DNA from 2 places in the Clostridium bornimense genome. Region 2 is predicted to be linked to the other one. Evidence: riboswitches for the same ligand, from Rfam matches in the RefSeq annotation. Region 2 holds a riboswitch; the other holds the start of a gene.
The links. A riboswitch is a leader RNA that binds a small molecule or an ion and turns the genes downstream of it on or off. The one in region 2 is predicted to bind S-adenosylmethionine.
Positions count from the first base shown of each region.

Region 1 (8,036 bases), 1.3 Mb from region 2:
TACTAAATACTAAATGCTAATTCTCAATTCACATTTCACAATTCTCAATCATTGTGCACTGATAAAAAAAGCTGCCGCTTACGAAATTTAATCGTTCTTGCGACAGCTCCTATGTGATAGCTTTTTACTAAAATTTATTATTTAAAATGCTGGTACAATACTTCCATTGTACTTTTCTTCAATAAAACTCTTAATTTTATCTGAAGTTAATGCTTCTTCTAATGCCTTAAACCATTCAGTATTTTCGTTTCCTTCTTTTGTAACTAATATATTAGCATATGGTGAATCATTTCCTTCAATAAATAAAGCATCTTTTAGTGGATTTAAATTTGCTTGTATTGCAAAATTAGTATTTATAATTGATAAATCTACATCTTGTAGTGAAACCGGTAATTGTTCAGCTTGCATTTCAACAATTTTTAAATTTTTAGGATTTTCTGTTATATCTAATACAGAAGGAATCTCTGTATCTTTAAGTTCAATGAGCCCTTTTGATTCTAATAGTTTTAGTGCTCTTCCTCCATTAGATCCGTCATTAGGTATAGATATAGTAGCTCCATCTTTAAGTTCTGACACATCTTTTATTTTACTTGAATATGCTCCCATTGGTTCGATGTGTATTTTAGCACCTGCTATTAAATGTGTTTTTTGTTCCTCATTAAAAGTTTCTAAGTATGGTGTATGTTGAAAGAAGTTTGCATCTAGACTTCCTTCTTCTGTTGCTGTATTAGGAAGTACATAGTCATCAAAAGTTTTTATTTCTAACTCATATCCCTTTTCTTTTAAAATTGACTTTGCTTCTTCTAAAATTTCTGCATGAGGTACTGGTGACGCCCCCACAACAATTTTAGTCTTATTTCCATCATCTGCAGCTTTTTCTTCACTTCCACAAGCTGTTAATGATAATGCAACTATTGCTGTTAATGATAATGCTATTAGCTTTTTTAATTTCATAATTCAATCTCTCCTTTTCCTCACAATAATATTATTTTAATTTTTTATATAAAACATTCCCCACAGTTTGTATTAATTGAACAACTATTATTAATACTACAACGGTATAGAACATTACTTTGTTATCAAATCTAGTATATCCATATGTTATAGCAACTTTACCTAAACCATTTGCCCCAACTGCACCAGCCATAGCTGAATATCCAATTATTGATATTATTGAAAGTGTTATTCCAGATATTATTGATGGCATAGCCTCTTTTACAACTACCTTAAATATAATTTGCATATTAGATGCACCAAAAGATTTAGCTGCTTCTATAAGTCCTTTATCAACTTCCTTAAGTGCTGATTCAATTATTCTTGCAATAAACGGTGCTGATGCTATAGTAAGTGGGACAATAGCTGCCGTTTCTCCAATACTTCTCCCAACAATAAATCTAGTAAAAGGTATTATTGCTACTATTAATATAATAAAAGGAAAACTTCTTAAAATATTAATTACTATATCTAAAATTTTATATATATACCTATTAGGTCTTAATCCATCCTTATCAGTAACAAATAATATTATTGCAAGAACAAATCCTATTATTGATGCTAATATTGTTGATGTTATAACCATATATAATGTATCTTTTAATGCTGGTAACAATATTTGCTGTAAAAATAACGGAAAATTATCTGTCATTAGTTATTACCTCCCATACTACCTTCTTACTATCTAAATAGTTTTTAACTCTATTAATATTGTCTTTATCAATATTAATAATCAATGCTCCTAATACATCATCTCTAAATTTCTCTAGTTTACCTCCAACTATAGAAAAATCTATATCTAACTCTCTTGCCATTGATGTTATTACTGATCCTTCAGAACTCTCTTTTGGAAATACTATCCTTATATTAGTTCCTTCTTCAGGTAATAACTCATCTTCTGCTTCTCCTAGTAAACTCTTTAAAGCTTTAGGCTGATGTAAAAATAATTCCTCAACATATCCTTCAGCTGCAATTTCACCTTTTTCTAGAATAGCCACCTTGTTACAAACTTCTCTTACAACTTCCATTTGATGAGTAACAACTACTATAGTTATACCTAATTTCTCATTTATTTCTCTTAATAACTTTAATATAGATTTTGTCGTTCTAGGATCTAGAGCTGATGTAGCTTCATCACAAAGTAATACATTCGGTTCTAATGCTAATGCTCTAGCTATTGCTACTCTTTGCTTTTGCCCTCCACTTAGTTCTCTTGGTTTTGATTTCTTTTTTTCTTTTAAATTTACTATTTTCAATAATTCATTTACTCTAGCCTCTATCTTACCTTTAGGATATCCCCAACATTCCATAGGAAGTGCAACATTTTCATATACTGTCTTTCTCTCTAATAATGAAAAATGTTGAAATATCATTCCTAGATTTTTTCTAAAATTTCTTATCTCTTTCTCTGAAAACTCTTTAACTTCTTTTCCTTCAACCTTTAACGATCCATCATTATAAGTCTCCAGTCTATTTATACATCTTAATAATGTTGATTTTCCTGCCCCACTTTGTCCAACTAATCCATATATTTCACCTTTATTTATAGTTAGATTAATGTCTTTTAAAACTGATACATCGCCAAAACTTTTAGTTAAGTTTTTTATTTCAATCATAATATTTCCTCCAAATACCTTATACATAATTCCTATTACTATACTAGGTTTTCTATTCATCATCATTTAACTAAATTAGCAATCTTCATAGAAATAAATAAAACTCGAGGAAAACTCGAGTTTTTATACGATCTTCCTCATCTTTCAGCTTAATACTGATGGATTTAGCACCTTAATTTCTCAGGTTGCTGGGCTTCATCGGGCCATTCCCTCCGCCTCTCTTGATAAGTCAATATTTAATTATGTTATATACATTATATTTTGATGATTTAATATTGTCAACACCTTTATTTTTTAATTATTCTATTGTGACATTGCAAATTATATTTGTCCTACATATAATATAATTGAGAAAAATATTCAATTATGCTATTATACGGTTGAGAATAATTTTCATGACCAATAATATTTTATTGTTCATATTCTTATATTTTTTACATAAACTTTAAATTAGGAGGAATATATGAGTTTAATAGAGCTAAAATTAGGACAACCAGCCTTAATCACAAAAATAGACTGTGATAAAAAACTAGTAAAAAGATTAAATGCTTTAGGTTGCCTAGAAGGAACAGAAATAAAAATTAAAAGAAAAGCTCCACTAGGAGATCCTATAATAGTTAATTTTAGAGGGTTTGATTTAGCCTTAAGAAAAAAAGATGCTAAAAATATATTCATCAAGGAGGCATAAAATGTTAACAGCCGCACTAATCGGTAATCCCAACGTTGGTAAAACTACACTATTCAACACTTTAACAGGTTCCAATTATAAAGTTGGCAACTGGGCTGGGGTAACCGTCGAAAAAAAAGAAGGTTTTTTAAATAAAAATATTAAAATTGTAGACTTGCCCGGAATTTATGCAATGGATACTTATTCTAATGAAGAAAAAGTTGCTAAAACTTTCCTTGAAACAGAAGAAGTCGATGTAATCTTAAATATTGTAGATGCATCAAATTTATCAAGAAATTTGTATCTTACTACAGAATTAAAAAAATTCAACAAGCCTATTATACTATTACTAAATATGATGGATATTGCTGAAGAAAAAGGTATCAATTATGATTTAGCAAAGCTAGAAGCTAATTTAGATTTATATATAGTTCCTATTTCTGCCACTAACTCAAAAACTTTAAATAAAGTTATAAAACTTCTCGAATCTGAAGATTTTAGTAGTTTATCTACTTCCTCTAAATATAACTTTACCTCAGAAGCTGAAACTTACAAATATATAGATAGAATTCTAAAAGATTCAACTATCTCTTTAGGAAGTAACGATGAAGATAAATGGACTAAAATTTTAGATTCTATTGTACTAAATAGATTTTTAGCTTTTCCTATATTCTTCTTACTTTTATTTTTAATTTTTAAACTTACTTTCTCATGGGTAGGACAACCACTTTCTGATCTTTTAGGAGATATTATGGAAAACAACCTTATTCCTTATTTATCTAATTTACTAAAAGATTCTTCACCTTGGTTTTCTTCACTTATTGTAGATGGAATTATTGGAGGTGTAGGTCAAGTTATTGTTTTTCTTCCTGTTATCCTTTGTTTATTCTTAGGAATATCAGCTTTGGAAGATAGTGGCTATATGGCTAGAACCGCTTTTATAATGGATAAATTGATGCGAAGTATGGGATTATCAGGCAAAGCTTTTATTCCTTTTATTATAGGATTTGGATGCTCTGTTCCTGCTGTAATGTCATCTAGAACTCTAGAAAGTGAAAAAGATAGAAAACTTTCTGCACTTTTAGTACCATTTATAAGTTGTAATGCCCGTTTACCTGTTTACACATTGTTTGCTAGTGTATTTTTCTTTGGTTATGAAACAGAAATTATTTTTTCATTGTACTTACTAGGTATATTTGTAGCTTTTTTAATGGGAATTTTACTTTCTAAGACTTCATTTAAAAATGATGATGAACCGTTAGTTATCGAAATACCTAGATATCAAATTCCAAACATAAAAAATCTTTGTCGTAACACTTTAGAGAAAGCTTCTGGATTTATAAAAAAAGCTGGAACTTTAATTTTCTCAATGTCTGTACTGATTTGGATTCTGTCTTCTTTTAATTTAACAGGATATATAAGCAATGATAATATTAATGACTCTTTTCTTGCTTATATAGGAAAATTTATTGCACCTATTTTTACTCCTCTTGGATTTGGAGATTGGCAAAGTTCTGTTTCTCTTATAACTGGTATAATGGCTAAAGAAGTTATATTAGGCACAATGGGTGTAATTTATGGTGCTGGGCAACAGCTATCTAGTGTTTTACCATCACATTTCACAGCTGTTTCCTCTTACTCCTTTTTAGTATTTGTACTTCTTTATACTCCTTGTATATCTGTTATTGGTGCTATGAAAAAAGAATTCGGAGGTAAATTTGCTACCTTCTCAGTAATATTTCAATTTGTTGTAGCTTGGATTGCAAGTTTTATAATTTTTAATATTGGATCTGCAATATTCTAAGGAGGATATTTTATGGAAATAGTTATAGGTGCTTTGATAATATTATTAGCTATATATCTTCTTTATTCTAATATAAAAAAAAGCAAATCGGGATGTCACTGTAAAAATTGTTCATCTAAATGCCCTGCATATAAAAAAGATGATAAAAGTAATACTGGCTTAAAATAAGCCAGTATTATTTTTTTTAAATTATATCTCCATTAATTATGTCAAAACCATCAATACTTATAATATTTCCTGTTGCTGAACTATTAGCACTTCCTGTATACTCTATTGTTATTGTGTGTGTTCCTGATGATAAGTTCTTATCTGAATATACATATGTCCTTGGTACAAAATTATTACTATACATGTCTACATTATATACTTTCCCATCTATTGTTACTTTTGCTATTCCTCTATTAGATTTTTTTGATGCTATTATGCTTATTCCTGTTCCTGTAAACTTAAATGTTGCTTTTGATCCTTTTATATTTGTTCCTAGCGCTTTTCCTTTGCTATAGTCTTTATACTCTAATATATTCCACTTGCCGCTATAACTTATCTTTTCATTATCTTCTTCTATTCTCTTTGTTATTGGCTTTGTTTCAGTCTCTACAATATCTCCATCTATTATATCCACTCCATCAAAGCCCATTGTTGCATTTGCATCACTTGTCATTGATAACCCTGTATACTCTATGGTTATTGTATGCTTTCCTGATGATAATCCCTTCTTCTGGAACATATATACTCTTGGTTGTGATGTGCTACTATACATATCTACTGTATATACTGTTCCATCTATTGTTACTTTTGCTATTCCTCTTGTATTATCCTTTGGTCCTATTAAGCTTATTGATGTTCCTGTAAATGTAAATTCTGCCTTTGCTCCACTTTGGCTTGTTGTCTTTATAGTACTTCCACTGTATTTATCTCCATTTACTGTCTTCCAACTTCCTGTATACTTGATATTTGTATTTGTTTCTTCTACTCTTACAGTTTTTCCTTTTACAACATAATTCATTTTTCCATAAATAACATTACCTTTTGAATCCTTCACATCAACCCATATTTTATAATTTCCTGATGATTTTGGTGTCCATGTTACTGTATTTGATGTTCCATATTCTCTTAACGTACTCCATCCACTATTAGATTCATATATAGAAAATCTATATTCTTTTGCATTATTAGCCTTTGCAGTTATCTTTATTGAAGTTCCAGTTACTTGTGGTGATGCCTTATCTGTTGTTATCACTATGTCTTCATCTGATTCTTCTACTGTACAACTTGCACTATCTGAATCACTATTTCCATCACTATCTTTAACGTAAACTAATAATTCATAGTCTCCTGCAACTGATGGTGTCCAAGTTGCTGTCTTAGTAGTTGAATAATCTCTTATTACTGTTTCCTTACTATCTTTTCTAGCTACAAATTTATATTGTACTGTTCCACTTCCACCAGATGCACTTGCTGATAATTTTACTGTTTCTCCTACCTTTACAGACTTGGAACTTACTGTAAAACTATCTATTGATAAATTGATTGTTTTCTTTTTTATTGTATAAGTTATAGAATCATAATCTCTATTTCCATCTTCATCTTTTACAGTAACTTTAATATTGTAATCTCCCTTAGTATCCGGCTTCCATGTATAAGTGCTTTTATCAGAATATTCTTGTACTACTTCTCCATCTATTTCAAATCTATAAAGAAGATCTCCAACACCACCTGATGCATTTGCAGTAATTTTAATTGTACTACCTTCTAATTGTGGTGATGCTAAATTAGTTGTTATACTATCTAAAGAAAGTTCTTCATTTCCTTTAACCTTTTTAAATTTGTATTCTTCTTCCGCTTTATTATTTCCATTTGTTGCTACCAATTTTACTGTTATAGTGTCTCCAACGTTACTATCTTCACCTATAGTAATTTTTTCACCATTAGTATAAGCTCCTTTTTTTACACCATCTATATAATAAACTGCTGATGTAGCATTAGTATATCCTAATGTTAATGTCAACTTGTCTACAAACTCTCCTCCAGATTGTGATATAGAAACTGTTGGTTTCTTATTTGGATTATCATAAGGCTCCCATGATCCATCTTTATAAATCATAGATCCTTCAACGGTTAATCCTGGAGTATCTATTCCAGTTGGATATTTATTACCTTCCTTAGTTCCATCAGTAAATATTATTCTTGCATTACTATAGTCTTCTGGCATTTCATAATAATATATTCCATCATCACCTTTTGTCATAGGTAATCCTGGCCATTTAGCATTTTCTTTTACTGTAGCTGCTGTAGGATCATCATTATAAACATATGCATAAGCATTAGGCCATGATGATGGCTTTTCCATATATGCTATATTTCTTTCATTTGGATCCTTTTTCTTAAAAGTATAAGTTACTGGATCTGAAGTTTTTGTTCCATCTGTAGCTGTTAATGTAACTTTTACTGTTTCTCCTACTTCTTTATCCTTACCAATTGTAATTTTTTCTCCATTAGAATATGTTTTCTTTGCTCCACCATCAATACTATAAGTACCTGATGTTGCATTAGTATATCCTAATGTTAAAGTTAAGGAATCAATAAAGCTTCCTCCTTCTTGTGAAATTGTTGCTTTTGGCTCCTTTACTATAACTGGTTCTTTATATATAAATGCAGTTTTACCACTTTGAACTTTACCTGTTAACACTCCACCAGAAACCCTAAATGTTCCACCACTAGTTCCTAAATCCTTATATTCTCCATCTGGTAAATCTACTTTAACATTAACGTCAGCTCCGCCATCCATATTTATTACTGCTACACCTTTATTTCCACGTTTTATTATCAATGTGTTATTATTTATTGCTTCAATATATTCCTTTTCTCCAATCATAGCATTGTGAAATTTATTAGTTGCTATTACTTCAGCATCTTTCCACATATTTTGTGATACTCCCATAGGTCCACCTAAACC
Region 1 is NZ_HG917868.1:801,866-809,901, reverse strand. It holds gene CM240_RS03635 (MetQ/NlpA family ABC transporter substrate-binding protein) at 142-954, opposite strand; gene CM240_RS03630 (methionine ABC transporter permease) at 986-1,645, opposite strand; gene CM240_RS03625 (methionine ABC transporter ATP-binding protein) at 1,635-2,609, opposite strand; SAM riboswitch class I at 2,744-2,840, opposite strand; gene CM240_RS03620 (FeoA family protein) at 3,073-3,297, shown strand; gene feoB (ferrous iron transport protein B) at 3,299-5,080, shown strand; gene CM240_RS17195 (FeoB-associated Cys-rich membrane protein) at 5,093-5,248, shown strand; gene CM240_RS03610 (triple tyrosine motif-containing protein) at 5,265-8,036, opposite strand, start outside.
Region 1: linked by a shared signal. The riboswitch ahead of CM240_RS03625 (methionine ABC transporter ATP-binding protein) and the one ahead of CM240_RS09260 (O-acetylhomoserine aminocarboxypropyltransferase/cysteine synthase family protein) in region 2 are both predicted to bind S-adenosylmethionine.

Region 2 (8,036 bases):
TAGTTATCACAGAAGAATGAAAAGGGGGAAGATACTATGGCAGTATATATGTTAAATGAAGATATTGTGTTTCCTGCACCAGAATTAGCTGATGAAGATGGATTGTTAGCAGTTGGTGGTGATCTTTCAATAGAGAGGTTAATTTTAGCTTATGTAAATGGCATTTTCCCTTGGTATGGAGAAGATGACGATATTCTTTGGTGGTGTCCTAAAAAGAGATTTATTATAAAGCCAGAAAAAATAAAGATATCTAAGTCTATGAAAAAGATATTAAGAAACGGTGGCTTTCAGGTAAAATTTGATGAAGATTTTTCAGCGGTAATAAGCAATTGTAAGGAGTTAAGAGAAGATAAAGAGGGTACATGGATTAATAATGATATGAAAGAAGCTTATATAAATTTATTTGATCATGGATTTGCTTCAAGTGTAGAGACATATAAAGATGGAGAATTAGTTGGAGGACTTTATGGTGTTAAGATAGGAAAATGTTTCTTTGGAGAGAGTATGTTTTCTAAAGTATCTAATGCTTCAAAAGTTGCTTTAATTACTTTAGCTAAAAGGTTAGAAGAAGAAGGATTTCAATTTATTGATTGTCAGATGTATACTAGTCATTTAGAAAGTATGGGAGGAGAATTTGTAGAGTGGAATACCTTTAAGGAAATGATAAAGAAAGGAATAGGTGATAGTGAGTAAGTAATAAGGAATAGTTAAGGGAAATTAAGGCACAGATATATGGCACAGGTATGAGGGCACAAGACACAGGTATAGAGGAAATTCCTGCGGAATTTCTTAGATTACAAGTGTTGAGTAAAATGTTATAAGTTAGACTATGTTTCTTATTTAGATTATAGTTGATATATAAGTCAATACAGGGGGCTCCTGAAAGTTGCACTTTCATGAAGCGTTGAATATATATTTGTATAGTATTATATATAAAGATTTAAGTTTATATTAGTACCTGTTCTAGTTAAGTAGTGGTAAAACTATATCTTTATTCTAAAAAGGATACTGTTGCACAAAGTAGATTTCTATGTGTAACAGTATCCTTTTTTATGTTCTTAAGCGGAATTCATTATGACATCTCTTGCAAGTAGCTATTATTTTACCTTTTCTACGAGGTAATCTTAATTTTTGACCACAATTTGGACAAGCGACAATTTTATATTGAATCTTTTGATTTATAGTATATTTAAGTCTTGTAAACATTGGGGGTATAAGTTCTAGACTGACATTAGTCATATAAGGTAATTGTCTATTAAATTTTCTTAATATATTGTTGATAAAGGTAGTAAATTTACTTAATTCTTGTGAACGTTTATAAGTATTTTTTGAAAATGCTCTAAATACAACTATTCCCCAAAGGATAAGGCTAATTAATCTAGGGATTTTTCCAAAGTTAAAAAATAGACTTATTATTAAAATAAAAATAGATAACAGGTCAAAGCCGTAAGTTCCTGACAGAATATTCATTGATTATCCTCCGATCTTAATAAAATGTAATATATATAATTTTATCATATATTAAGATTCAAAGAATTAAATTTATTGTTAATATGAATTTAAAAATTATTCCTGTAAAAAAGATATTTTCTTATAATAATATGTTGACATAGTAAAAATAATACAATATAATAATAATCACAAAGAAAACATATAAAACATATGGGCTTTATAGGAAAATAAAAAGCTCGTATTCTTATCAAGAGTGGTGGAGGGACTGGCCCAATGAAACCCGGCAACCTAATGGGAAAACCTATAGGTGCTAAATCCTGTAGCAATAGCTAAGAGATAAGAGGATGTATCTAAAGTACTAGAAGATTCTCTCTGGTACATTTTTTTATTTATTAGTAAAGAAATATTAGATAAATAAAAAGGGGCGATTTAAGATGAGTAATCAAGAAAGAAAATTAAGGTTTGAAACATTACAACTTCATGCAGGACAAGAAGAACCGGATCCAGCAACAGGGGCAAGAGCAGTTCCTATATATCAAACAACTTCTTATGTGTTTAAGGATTCAGCTCAAGCAGCAGCAAGATTTGGACTAGCTGAAGGTGGAAATATTTATGGACGTCTTACTAACTCAACTCAAGGGGTATTTGAAGAAAGAGTAGCAGCATTAGAAGGCGGAGTAGCAGCACTTGCAGTAGCATCAGGAGCAGCAGCAATAACTTATGCAATACAAAATATAGTTTCAGCAGGACAACATGTAGTTGCGGCTACAACTATATATGGGGGAACTTATAATTTACTTCTTAACACACTACCAGAGTATGGAATAACAACTACATTTGTTGATCCAGACGATGTAAATAATTTTGAGGAAGCAATACAAGAAAATACAAGAGCCATATTTGTTGAATCTCTTGGAAATCCAAATTCAAATTTAATAGATATTGATGCATTATCAGAAATTGCACATAAACATGGTATACCATTAATTGTTGATAGTACATTTGCTACACCATATTTATTTAGACCAATAGAACATGGAGCAGATGTAGTGGTTCATTCAGCAACTAAGTTCATTGGTGGACATGGAACATCACTAGGTGGTGTAATTGTTGATTCAGGAAAATTTGATTGGGAAGCATCAGGTAAATTTCCAAGCCTTACTGAGCCAAACCCAAGTTATCATGGAGTAGTGTTTACTAAAGCAGCAGGAGCAGCAGCTTATGTAACTAAAATACGTGCAATATTACTAAGAGATACAGGAGCAACAATTAGTCCATTTAATGCATTCTTATTATTACAAGGATTAGAAACATTATCACTAAGAGTTGAACGTCATGTAGAAAATACTTTAAAAGTAGTAGAATTTTTAAAGAATCATCCTAAGGTAGAAAATGTTAACCATCCATCATTAGCAACAGGAAAGCAAAAGGAATTATATGATAAATATTTCCCAAATGGAGGAGGTTCAATTTTTACTTTTGAAATCAAAGGTGGACAAAAAGAAGCTACTGAGTTTATAGATAGACTTAAAATATTCTCACTTCTTGCTAATGTAGCAGATGTAAAATCACTTGTTATTCATCCAGCTACTACAACTCACTCACAATTAGAAGGAGAAGAACTTTTAAAATCAGGAATTAAGCCAAACACTATTAGATTATCAATTGGTACTGAACATATAGATGATATAATTGATGACTTAAAACAAGCATTTGGTGAGTAGTAAATGCTATAAAATAATGGATTGTTCTGTATAGAGTATATTTTTATAAAGAAGGGGTTACGTTTAGTAACTCCTTTTTTAATTTAACTTCTTAAATAAAGCATATAAATTTTACAGATGTTTATTGATTAGAATTATTTAACATAAACTTAACATTAAAATGCTATAATTAGTAAAAATATGTTAAGGAGTGCTAATTTATATGATGAATTTTATTGAAGAGTTATTGCATTTTGATAGGTATATACCTGTTATTATGGATAACTATGGAGTACTTATATATGTACTGTTATTTTTAATTATTTTTTGTGAAACAGGGTTAGTAGTGACACCTTTTTTACCAGGAGATTCTATTATTTTTGCCTGTGGTGCTTTAGCGGCGGTTTCAGGTATGAATATACTTGTATTAATAGTAATATTTTTTTCAGCTGCTATTTTAGGTGATGGTACTAATTATCTTATTGGAAAGAAATTAGGTGAGAGACTTGTAAATAGTAATAGTAGGTTTATTAAGAAGAGTTATATAGATAAAGCGCAAAGCTTTTATGAAAAGTACGGTTCTAAGGCTATAGTTTTAGCAAGATTTGTTCCTATAGTAAGAACATTTGCTCCATTTGTAGCTGGTATAGGTAAGATGTGCTACAAGAAATTTGGTGTTTTCAATATTATTGGAGGTACTATTTGGGTAAGTTTATTTTTATCCTTAGGATTCTTTTTTGGTAATATCCCAGTAATAAAAAATAATTTTTCTTTAGTTACAATAGGAATTATTTTAATTTCATTATTGCCTGTTTTAGTAGAAGTGATAAAGCATATGAATAGTACAAAAGATCAAGTTAATAGCTAAGGTATACTAATAATATATTATGATTCAGTGTATAAAAATTTTATTCTTTACTAATTTATTAAATTATGTTTTCAATTAGTTTATGATATGTTAAAATCGTATCTGGTCTAAAAATATAAGTAATTAAAAGTTATAAATTATTGATGTAGTTATAAATAAATTAATTAAAAAGGCTATATTGGATAAAATATAAAGTAAACGTAATTTACTAATGAAAAGGGAGAGAAGTACATATGGATCATTATGGTATACTTAGTGTTTTACCAGCGTTAATAGTTATCATATTTGCATTGATAACTAAAAGAACTTTAGAAGCGTTATTGTTAGGAACGATTGCTACATATGTAATCATTTATGGCCCTAGTTTTGCGCCAATGTGGTCGGAAGCCTTTTTTAAGGCAGCTGGTGATGCTGATAATCAATGGGTATTAATCGTTTGTGGATTATTTGGAAGTTTAATTGCACTACTAGCTAAATCGAAAGGAACATTAGGTTTTGCAGGAAAGCTAGAAAGATATTGTAATACCAGTAAAAAGACATTGTTAACTACTTGGATATTAGGAATTTTAATATTTATTGATGAATATTTAAATATAATGACTCTAGGGGCTTGTATGAAAAAAATATCAGATAAAAAGAAGATTCCAAGAGAATCTTTAGCGTACATAATTGATTCTACAGGAGCGCCTATTTGTGTTTTACTTCCTTTTTCAACCTGGGCTATTTTCTATTCTAGTGTATTTTATAAGCAAAATGGTATACCAGATTTAAATTTTGGTGGTGAAATAGCTACTTATTTAAGAGTTATTCCATTTACTTTTTATGCATGGATTTCAGTAATAATAGTACCATTATTTATCTTAGGAGTTATACCAAAGTTAGGTAGAATGAAGGTAGCTTATGAAAGAGTAGAAAAAAATGGTGAAGTTTATAGTAATAAAAGTGAAAGATTTAATAACGATTTAGTAGATAAATATGGAGAAGGAGAAGGTCAACTTATCGATTTTTTACTTCCTATAGGAACACTTATAGCTATAACAATAATATGGGGTGACTTATTTATAGCAGTAGTATCATCATTAGTAGTATGTTTACTTCTTTATATTCCAAGAAAAAAGATGTCTTTTGGAGAGTTTTGTGATACATATATTGAAGGATTTGCAGGGATGATACCAACAATAGCAATTGTGTTTATGGCTTTTGTTATGCAACAAGCAGCAAATGATATTGGACTTCCTGCATATGTTATAGAAACAGTAACACCGTACCTAAATGGTACTATTTTCCCAGCAGTTGCATTTATAGTAGTAGCTATATTAACTTTTGTAACAGGAAGTAACTGGGGAATACCAGCAGTTTGTGTGCCAATAATAATACCGCTAGGATTTTCACTTGGTGCTAATCCTATTCTTGTAATGGCAGCGATATTATCTGGAGGAACATTAGGCAGTCATGCATGTTTTTATTCTGATGCTACAGTACTTACATCAACATCTTGTAGTATAGATAATATGGATCATGCTTTAAGTCAATTTCCATATGCAGCAATGGCAGCAGTTATTAGTTTAGTTGGGTTTTTAGTTTGTGGAATAATAATGTAATGAAAGTGGTAGTGCATTTGTAATAATGCATTTGCCACTTTTTTTATTATAAAAAATTATATATAGAAGATATATTAAATTAACAAAAAGTACACAGAAAATTATACAAATTATAATATTTGTATAATTACAATAGAATTGCTTTAAACTATAATAATAAATAAGAAAAACAATAAGTTGAAAGGTATAAGGTGGTTATATGGGTAAAGAGAAAAACAATGGTAATAAGAAGGTATTATTAACAGTTGGAGCTATAGCTGCTGCTACTGCAGTAGCAGCAGTTGCGGCAAAAAAAGCAAAAGAAAATTCAGATAAATTAGTAACAAAGTTTGTATACCAAGATCATGGCGATAGACATGTTTATTTTATTGGTGGAGGATTAGCATCCCTTGCCGGAGCTGCATATCTTGTAAGAGATTGTAGTTTTAAAGGTGAAAATATTCATATAATAGAAGGTATGCATATTTTAGGAGGAAGTAATGACGGAGCAGGAAATCCAGAAGACGGCTTTATATGTCGTGGTGGAAGAATGTTAAATGAAGAGACTTACGAAAACTTCTGGGAGTTATTTTCTTCAGTTCCATCATTAGATATGCCAGGGAAAAGTGTAACAGAAGAAATACTTAATTTTGATCATTTACATCCAACACATGCACAAGCACGTTTAGTTGATAAATATGGTGTTATTCAAGATGTAACTTCTATGGGATTTAATAATGCAGATCGTATGGCTCTAGGTAAATTAATGATTACACCAGAAGAGAGCTTAGACAATATGACAATAGAAGAATGGTTTAAAGATACACCTCATTTCTTTGAGACTAATTTCTGGTACATGTGGCAAACAACTTTTGCATTCCAAAAATGGTCTAGTTTATTTGAGTTCAAACGTTATATGAATCGTATGATTTTTGAATTTTCTCGTATAGAAACTTTAGAAGGTGTTACACGTACACAATACAATCAATATGAGTCAGTTATTTTACCATTAAAATCTTACTTAGATAGCTTTGGTGTTGATTTTAGTATCAATGCTACAGTAACAGATTTAGACTTTAAACCAGGAGAAGAGATTACAGTAACTGCTATTCATATAGAAGATAAAGAAGGAGAAAAAGTTATATCATTAAATCCTGGAGATGTATGTATTATGACTAATGCTTGTATGACAGATAGTGCAACATTAGGAGATTTAAATACACCAGCAGAATTTAAGCCAGATAAGCCAATATCAGGTGAATTATGGAGCAAAGTTGCTAAAAAGAAGCCAGGTCTAGGAAATCCAGAACCTTTCTTTGGAAATCCTGAGGAAACTAATTGGGAGAGTTTTACTGTAACTTGTAAAGGAAACAAGTTATTAAAGAAGATTGAAAAGTTCTCAGGAAATATACCAGGTAGTGGAGCATTAATGACTTTCAAAGATTCAAGTTGGTTAATGAGTATTGTTGTTGCAGCTCAACCACACTTTAAGAATCAACCACTAGATACTACTATATTCTGGGGATATGGTTTATATACAGGAAATGTTGGAGACTATGTAAAGAAGCCAATGCGTGATTGTACAGGTAAAGAAATGTTAACAGAATTAATTCATCACTTACATATGGAAGATGAAATAGATGAAATTATGGAAGATGTTATTAATGTAATACCATGTATGATGCCATATGTAGATGCACAATTTCAACCACGTAAGATGACAGATCGTCCACAAGTTGTACCAGAAGGATCAACTAACTTTGCGATGATAAGTCAATTTGTAGAAATACCAGAAGATATGGTATTTACTGAAGAGTATTCAGTACGTGCAGCGAGAATAGCTGTATACACTTTATTTGATGTTAAACACAAAAATATTTGTCCAGTAACACCATATAAAAAGAATCCAAAAGTATTAAAAGACGCACTTAAAAAATCATTTACTTAAGCATAGAAGAGGCTGTCACACAAAGGAGTGTGGCAGCTTTTTCAGTAAAATAGAGCAAATGAAATGTATATTGCAGGGCACAAGTATGAGGGCACAAGGCACAGTGATGGTGGAAATTCCTGCGGAATTTCTTGGATTGAAAGTGCTTAAGTTTGGAGTATAGAGTAAGTGAGTTTTCTTAAGTTAGTTGCATTTGATATGGAAGTCATTACAGGAGGCTAATGAAGGTTGCACTTTCATGTAGCTTAATAATCAATACATAATTAATTACTATTTATATATTATATTTAATCCATAAATACGTAAGCTATATGAAAATGTTGATTTTTATTGCTTACCTCCAATCACATTGGCTGTCTGCAGGATTACAATATTTTCCCTTTGTGGGAAAATTAACCTTAAACGTTCACCATTCACTCTTATCATTCACTAGCATACCTTACTTGTGCCCTGTGCCTTTTAACCTGTGCCATAGTCAAGGAATT
Region 2 is NZ_HG917868.1:2,054,944-2,062,979, reverse strand. It holds gene CM240_RS09275 (hypothetical protein) at 1-3, shown strand, start outside; gene aat (leucyl/phenylalanyl-tRNA--protein transferase) at 37-693, shown strand; gene CM240_RS09265 (zinc ribbon domain-containing protein) at 1,051-1,470, opposite strand; SAM riboswitch class I at 1,694-1,795, shown strand; gene CM240_RS09260 (O-acetylhomoserine aminocarboxypropyltransferase/cysteine synthase family protein) at 1,887-3,176, shown strand; gene CM240_RS09255 (DedA family protein) at 3,379-4,023, shown strand; gene CM240_RS09250 (Na+/H+ antiporter NhaC family protein) at 4,257-5,624, shown strand; gene CM240_RS09245 (oleate hydratase) at 5,824-7,551, shown strand.